Regions from separate parts of the Pseudoalteromonas sp. Ld20 genome, predicted to be linked through region 2. Evidence: predicted binding sites of a transcription regulator. Region 2 holds the regulator's gene; the other holds the start of a gene.
What was found. The regulator NrdR, encoded in region 2, represses ribonucleotide reductase genes. The targets are predictions, from matches to a motif close to AAACACNANATNTNGTGTTT.
Positions count from the first base shown of each region.

Region 1: a site for NrdR is predicted at 1,618-1,637, ahead of nrdA (class 1a ribonucleoside-diphosphate reductase subunit alpha). Genes of this name have one in related genera too.

Region 1 is NZ_JBISHB010000036.1:94,760-98,987, reverse strand. Features, by position in the region: gene ubiG (bifunctional 2-polyprenyl-6-hydroxyphenol methylase/3-demethylubiquinol 3-O-methyltransferase UbiG) at 1-665, shown strand, start outside; gene ACJJVX_RS13060 (HAD family hydrolase) at 665-1,348, shown strand; gene nrdA (class 1a ribonucleoside-diphosphate reductase subunit alpha) at 1,729-4,011, shown strand; gene nrdB (class Ia ribonucleoside-diphosphate reductase subunit beta) at 4,081-4,228, shown strand, end outside.
Region 2 is NZ_JBISHB010000030.1:479,048-483,275, forward strand. Features, by position in the region: gene ACJJVX_RS07900 (hypothetical protein) at 1-107, opposite strand, end outside; gene glyA (serine hydroxymethyltransferase) at 381-1,637, shown strand; gene nrdR (transcriptional regulator NrdR) at 1,740-2,189, shown strand; gene ribD (bifunctional diaminohydroxyphosphoribosylaminopyrimidine deaminase/5-amino-6-(5-phosphoribosylamino)uracil reductase RibD) at 2,191-3,327, shown strand; gene ACJJVX_RS07920 (riboflavin synthase) at 3,350-4,003, shown strand; gene ribBA (bifunctional 3,4-dihydroxy-2-butanone-4-phosphate synthase/GTP cyclohydrolase II) at 4,034-4,228, shown strand, end outside.

The DNA of each region.
Region 1 (4,228 bases), on a different contig from region 2:
AAGCCATTGCCGAACGATGGTGGGACCGAGATGGAGAATTTAAACCTCTTCATGAGATCAACCCGTTACGATTAGACTTCATAGCCGACAAAGCCCATGGTTTGTTTGACAAAGAAACACTCGACGTAGGCTGTGGTGGTGGAATTTTAAGTGAAAGTATGGCGCGAATGGGCGCACACGTGACCGGTATTGATATGGGTCAAGAACCATTAACCGTGGCTAAATTGCACAGTTTAGAAACAGGTGTAAATGTTGAGTATATAAAAATACCAGCAGAAGAGTATGCAGCGCAGTACCCTGCTCGCTTTGATACTATTACCTGCATGGAAATGTTAGAACATGTACCTGATCCCGCTTCTATTATCCATGCCGTTGCCAAACTAGCCAAACCGGGTGCGGATGTATTTTTTTCAACCTTAAATAAAACCCCAAAAGCATATTTGTTTGCCATTGTTGGCGCAGAAAAGTTATTAAAAATGGTGCCAGAGGGAACTCACGACCACAAAAAATTTATTAAACCTGCACAACTTATTGCATGGGCAGAGCAAGCTGGATTAAAAGTACGTGCCAGCGCTGGCCTTAGTTATAACCCGCTATCAAAGCAATACAGCTTAAATACCGATGTCAGCGTTAATTATATTTTGCACTTTGAGAAACTGGCGTAATGGCTGACTCTAAAACAGCAACGCCAGTTATTAGCTATGATGCCTTTATTTTTGATTTAGATGGCACACTACTGGACACCGCAGATGATCTAGGCGCAGCGCTTAATAGCGTACTCGTTGATCATGATCAACCACAGGTTTCGGCTGACATCTATCGTCCTGCAGCTTCTAATGGTGCCATGGCGCTGCTGGAAGCCGGGTTCGGCCAGCAGTGGCATGCTCACCCAAAGCAAGGTGATTTACGCCAGCAATTGTTAAATGCTTACGCAAATAATATTGCAACGCATAGCCACTGTTTTTCTGGTATAGCGTCTTTATTAATTGCTCTTGAGCAAAAAAACATTAAATGGGGAATAATGACCAATAAACCTGGCTTTTTGACCACCCCATTAGTTTCAGCGATTACTGAATTAAAAGGCGCGCAAGCGGTTGTCAGTGGTGACACGTTAGCAGTAGCCAAGCCTTCCCCATTGCCGCTACTACACACCGCTAATTTATTAGGTGTTGAACCAACTCGGTGTTTATACATAGGTGATGCACAGCGTGACATTGTCGCAGCCAAAGCTGCAAACATGCACAGCGCTACGGCATTATGGGGATATATCCCTAGTGTAGCTGATGCAATAGGCTGGCAAGCTGATTTTAATTGGTACTCCCCTATTGATGCTTTTAACCATATATAGTGCCTAGCTAATTTTTAACCACTACATATTGTGATTGTGTTAATTTTTGTGCATTGATTGCTGATAAAAAAAGCAGCAGAAATTTATTTTTAAAATGAGATAATTTACTCAATCTGGAGTTGATTTTTATAAATTTCATTTTAATCAGAAGGTCAAAGGTTAATGCCCACTAACACAATCATGTTATCCCAACCTTATCCACAATCAAGGGTATTTATGTACCTTGCAAAAGATCGCAGACCACTCTATCTTGTGACCTAGAATTTGATAAGCACCAGATGTTGTGGCTAAGACTTATACAATTAAATTCTCGTTAAAGTAGAATTAACACAATAAAAATTTTTTTAGAAAATATTTCCTCAAGGAATACAGGCAAAATTATGAACCAACAGCTATCTGTAAGCAAACGTGACGGCCGCAAAGAGTCACTTGATTTAGATAAGATCCATCGCGTTATTGCTTGGGCCGCCGAGGGTCTAAAAAATGTCTCTGTCTCGCAAGTTGAATTAAAATCACATATTCAATTTTATGACGGTATTCGTACCGAAGACATTCATGAAACCATCATTAAAGCGGCAGCCGATCAGATCTCTAAAGAGTCTCCTGATTATCAGTACTTAGCTGCACGTTTAGCTGTATTCCACCTACGTAAAAAAGCATATGGTCAATTTGAACCACCTCGTTTATATGATCACATTGTTAAGCTAGTTGAAGACAAGCGCTACGACGCTCACTTACTGGCTGATTACACAGAACAAGAAATTGATGCATTGGACGAGTACCTTGATCATGGACGTGATTTAAACTTCAGCTACGCTGCGGTTAAACAACTTGAAGGTAAGTATTTAGTCCAAAACCGCGTTACAGGCGAAATCTATGAGAGCGCGCAGTTTTTATACATTTTAGTAGCCGCCAGTCTGTTTTCAGATTACCCAAAAGAAACACGTTTAGATTACATTAAACGTTTTTACGACGCAGTTTCATTATTTAAAATTTCATTACCAACACCAATCATGGCCGGTGTACGTACGCCGACACGTCAATTTAGTTCATGTGTACTTATTGAGTGTGGTGATAGCTTAGATTCTATCAATGCAACATCATCCGCGATTGTAAAATACGTATCGCAACGTGCAGGCATTGGTATTAATGCTGGTAGCATTCGTGCACTTGGTAGCCCTATTCGCAATGGCGAAGCCTACCACACCGGTTGTATTCCTTTTTATAAGCACTTCCAAACAGCCGTTAAAAGCTGCTCGCAAGGTGGTGTGCGTGGTGGTGCAGCCACTTTATTCTACCCGCTTTGGCATTTAGAAGTTGAAAATTTATTAGTACTTAAAAACAACCGTGGTGTTGATGATAACCGTGTACGTCACCTTGACTACGGTGTTCAGTTTAATAAACTTATGTACTCGCGTTTAATTAAAGACGATTACATCACGCTCTTTAGCCCATCAGACGTGCCTGGTTTATATAATGCATTTTTTGAAGATCAAGATGAATTTGATAAATTATATGTGCAGTACGAACAAGATGACTCAATTCGTAAAAAACGTATTAAAGCCATTGAACTGTTTTCAATGTTTGCACAAGAGCGTGCAAGTACAGGCCGTATTTACTTACAAAATGTAGATCACTGTAATACGCACAGCCCGTTCATTGCTAAAGTTGCGCCTATTCGTCAATCTAACTTATGTTTAGAAATAGCGTTACCAACTAAGCCGCTTAACAATGTAAATGATGAAGAAGGCGAGATTGCTTTATGTACTTTGTCAGCATTTAACTTAGGTGCGATTGAGTCACTGGATGAGCTTGAAGAACTTGCAGAGCTGGCTGTACGCGCCCTTGATAATCTGCTTGATTTCCAAGACTACCCAGTCCCTGCTGCAAAAAATGCAACCATGGGTCGTCGCACATTAGGTATAGGCGTAATCAACTACGCTTACTATCTTGCTAAAAATAGTAAGCGTTACTCTGATGGCAGTGCTAACGCATTAACGCACAAAACATTTGAAGCAATTCAGTACTACCTAATGAAAGCATCAAATGAACTTGCAAAAGAACGCGGTGCTTGCCCTAAATTTAACGAAACAACGTATTCACAAGGTATTATGCCAACAGATACGTATAAGCGTGATTTAGATAAAATCTGTGATGAGCCATTGCATCTAGATTGGGACACATTGCGTGCCAATATTAAACAGTATGGTATGCGTAACTCAACGTTATCTGCGTTGATGCCGTCAGAGACATCATCACAGATTTCAAACGCAACGAATGGTATTGAGCCTCCTCGCGGGCATATCAGTGTAAAAGCCAGTAAAGATGGTATTTTAAAGCAAGTTGTGCCTGAGTATGAGCGCCTAAAAGATAGCTACGAGTTATTATGGGATATCCCATCAAACAAAGGTTATTTAGAACTTGTTGGTATTATGCAAAAATTTGTTGACCAAACAATTTCTGCAAACACTAATTATGATCCAAATAAGTTTGAAGGGGGTAAAGTACCTATGAAGGTGTTACTACAAGACTTACTAGGTGCATATAAACTAGGAGTTAAAACACTTTACTACCATAATACACGTGATGGTGCTTCTGATATGCAAGACGAAACACCAGAAGTGGAAGATGATGATTGTGCAGGCGGCGCATGTAAAATCTAATCGATTATAAATATAAATTTGAAGCGGGCTTTACGCCCGCTTTATCCTGTTCGTTTTTTGAGTGATCTTATGTCTTATACTACTTTTAGCCGAAACCATAATAACCAACTACAAGAACCGATGTTTTTCGGCCAAACCGTTAACGTATCGCGTTATGATCAACAGAAGTACCCTATTTTCGAAAAATTAATTGAAAAACAACTTTCGTTTTTTTGGC
Region 2 (4,228 bases):
GCAATGCCGATAGCCGTCGGCAATAGGGTAGTCGAGAAAAGAATGCAAAACCCACCAAAAATAAAATAGCAGTAGGGAATAAATTCGTAAATAGGTTTAGCTAACATAATAAGCCTATGATCATCCATGATTACATTTCGTACAATAGTAGTGTAAATAGAAACAAATGCAATAAATTAACACATTAAAAATACAAATATTTAGTTGTTTTATTTATTAATATTATTTATGTTTCTATAAAAAAATATCATTACAAAAACACTGTGAATTAAATTCAATCCCTGTTTAAATATGTTCATCTTTACATCGTAGTCAAATTGACGTTTTCAGCGTACAATATTGCCTTTAAAAACACCATACACGTTGCCCTAGGAGCCCCCATGTTAGAACGTAGCATGAATATTTCGGATTTTGATCCAGAGTTATTTGACGCAATCAACAAAGAGACTGCTCGTCAAGAAGAACACATTGAGCTTATCGCATCTGAAAACTACTGTAGCCCACGCGTACTAGAAGCGCAGGGTTCACAGTTAACAAATAAATATGCTGAAGGTTATCCGGGCAAGCGTTATTACGGTGGTTGTGAGCACGTTGACGTGGTTGAGCAACTAGCGATTGACCGTGCAAATGAATTGTTTGGTTCTGAATACGCAAACGTTCAGCCTCATGCTGGCTCACAAGCAAATGCCGCTGTATTTTTAGCGCTATTAGATGCTGGCGATACGGTACTTGGTATGAGCTTAGCTCATGGTGGTCACTTAACGCATGGTTCACATGTGAGCTTCTCTGGTAAGCTTTATAATGCAATCCAATACGGACTTGACGAAGCAACGGGCGAAATTGATTACGCACAAGTTGAAGCGCTAGCACTTGAGCATAAACCAAAAATGATCATCGGTGGTTTCTCAGCATACTCAGGTATTGTTGATTGGGCTAAATTCCGTGAAATCGCTGATAAAGTAGGCGCTTACTTGTTCGTAGATATGGCTCACGTTGCTGGTCTTATTGCTGCAGGCGTTTACCCAAGCCCAGTACCACATGCACACGTTGTAACTACTACTACGCATAAAACATTAGCAGGTCCACGTGGCGGTTTGATTATTTCAGCCTGTGGCGACGAAGCTATTTATAAAAAGCTTAATAGCGCTGTTTTCCCAGGCGGCCAAGGTGGTCCTTTATGTCATGTTATTGCTGCAAAAGCAGTGGCATTTAAAGAAGCACTACAACCAGAGTTTAAAGTATACCAAACTCAAGTTGTTAAAAATGCCCAAGCAATGGTTGCAGTAATGCAAGAGCGCGGCTACAAAATCGTGTCTGATAAAACAGAAAATCACTTGTTCTTACTTGATTTAATCAATAAAGACATCACTGGTAAAGATGCAGATGCAGCTCTGGGTAATGCGAATATTACAGTGAACAAAAACTCAGTACCAAACGATCCACGTTCACCATTTGTTACCTCTGGTCTGCGTATTGGTTCACCTGCAATCACACGCCGTGGTTTTAAAGAAGCTGAATCTAAAGAGCTAGCGGGCTGGATCTGTGACGTGCTAGACAACATCACTGATGAGTCTGTACAAGCACAAGTTAAAGAAAAAGTTAAAGCAATCTGTAAAAAATTACCTGTTTACGCTTAATTATTAAGCCCACTGTAATTTAGATCACAATAGCGACGTTTTTTGCTATTATAAAGGCCGCCTTAAAGCGGCCTTTTTTGTTTTTAATGGAAGCTGATACCTATGCATTGCCCATTTTGCACCGCAAAAGATACCAAAGTAATTGACTCGCGTTTAGTTGGTGGTGGCCACCAAGTTAGACGACGCCGTGAATGCAATGAGTGTCATGAACGCTTTACCACCTTTGAAGGCGCTGAACTTGTGATGCCTCGGGTAATTAAACAAGATGGCAGTCGCGAACCTTTCAACGAAGATAAACTTCTCAATGGTCTACACCGCGCATTAGAAAAACGTCCCGTTAGTACTGAGCAGGTTGACGAAGTTGTCAATATTATCAAATCTCAACTACGAGCAACGGGTGAGCGTGAGATATCCAGCCACTTAATTGGTGAGTGTATTATGGAAGCGCTTAAAAAACTCGATAAAGTCGCCTATGTACGTTTTGCTTCTGTGTATCGTTCGTTTGAAGATATCCGTGAATTTGGTGAAGAAATCGCCCGTTTAGGGGAGTAAAATGAGTCAAAACGTATTATTCACAGAGCAAGATCATCAATTTATGGCACGGGCTATTGAACTTGCCAAGCAAGGACGCTTTACAACAACACCAAATCCTAATGTTGGCTGTGTGCTAGTTAAAGGTGGTCAGATTATTGGTGAAGGCTTTCATCAATTAGCTGGGCAAGGTCATGCTGAAGTCAATGCGTTAGCAATGGCAGGTAGCCAAGCCAAAGGTGCCACTGCGTATGTCACACTTGAGCCTTGTAGTCATTTTGGTCGCACACCTCCGTGTGCCGAAGGCCTAAAAGCCGCGGGCGTGATAAAAGTGATTGCCGCGATGGTTGATCCAAATCCGCAAGTGGCAGGTAAAGGTCTCGCAATTTTAGCTGATGCAGGAATTGAGGTTGCATCAGGGCTATTAGAGCAACAAGCTAAACTATTAAACCGTGGCTTTTTAAAGCGTATGGAACAAGGCATGCCATTTATTACCTGTAAAATGGCGGCAAGTCTTGATGGTAAAACGGCCCTTAAAAATGGTCAAAGTAAATGGATTACGGGCTCTAAAGCTCGTCAAGATGTGCAACTTTATCGTGCACAAAGCTGCGCTATTTTAACGGGGGCAGATACCGTTTTAGTTGATGACGCCAAGCTTAATGTTCGTATTGATGAATTGCCAGAATCATTACCCACAGAGTTACCTTTGCGTCAGCCAGTAAGAATTATTATTGATTCACAAAATCGTTTAACTCCTGAACTGGCTTTGTTTAGTATAGAAAGTGAGATAATTATTCTTACCACTGAGCTTGATAAATCAAAGCAATGGCCTCATTACGTAAGCCATATTGTAGTGCCAAAACAAAATAATAAGGTTGATTTACTGGCCGCTCTCAAGCTTTTAGCACAACGCCAATTTAATCATATTTGGTTAGAGGCCGGTGCAACCCTTGCGGGAAAAATGACAGAGCAGGGGCTTATTGATGAATACATTATTTATTTCGCACCTAAATTGTTAGGTAACGATGCCAAAAGTTTATTAAATTTTGCAGAACAGACAAATATGCAAGATGTGGACAACTTAACAATTAGCGAATGTGCACTAATTGGTGATGATATTCGTATCACAGCTGCGCGGTGTTTAAATACAGCGCCTTAACCTACTATTGAAGAGCAACCTTATGTTTACTGGTATAATAGAAGCAACAGGCACAATTAGTAAATTAGAACAAAAACAAGGTGATTTAGCCATTCGCATTCAAAGTAGCAACCTTGATATGGCCGATGTGAATTTAGGTGACAGTATTGCAACCAACGGCGTATGTTTAACGGTTGTAGCAAAGCACAGTGATGGTTTTAGTGCTGACTTGTCAAACGAAACGATAAGCTTAACCGGGTTTGCTCATTATAAACAAGGGCAAACGGTTAACCTTGAAAAAGCCATGCAACCTGTATCTCGTTTAGGGGGGCACTTAGTCTCTGGGCACGTTGATGGTATTGCGACTATTACAGCTATTACGCCCAATGCGCGCGCTGTTGAATATTGGTTAAGCACCGATGCGCAACTGATGAAGTATATCCCGTATAAAGGCTCGGTATGTATTGATGGTATTAGCCTAACGGTTAATGCGATAGAAGATAACAAATTTAAACTGACTATCGTGCCGCATACGAGTGAACAAACAACCATTGCTGATTTTAAAATTGGCACCCAAGTGAATTTAGAAGTTGACCAAATTGCTCGTTATTTAGAGCGCTTGATCAAAGGGGCAGAACAACCTGCCGGTTCAGATATTTCGATGAATTTACTTGCCCAAGCGGGTTTTATTAAGTAGCCCCAACTCCACAACTTACACGAGCAGATTATGAATTTACACAGCGCACAAGAAATTATTGATGACATTAAAGCCGGTAAAATGGTTATTTTGATGGACGATGAAGATAGAGAAAATGAAGGCGATTTAATTATCGCAGCCGAACATATAAGTGCTGAAGCGATTAATTTTATGGCCACTCATGGCCGCGGCTTAATTTGTTTAACAATGACACAAGAACGTTGT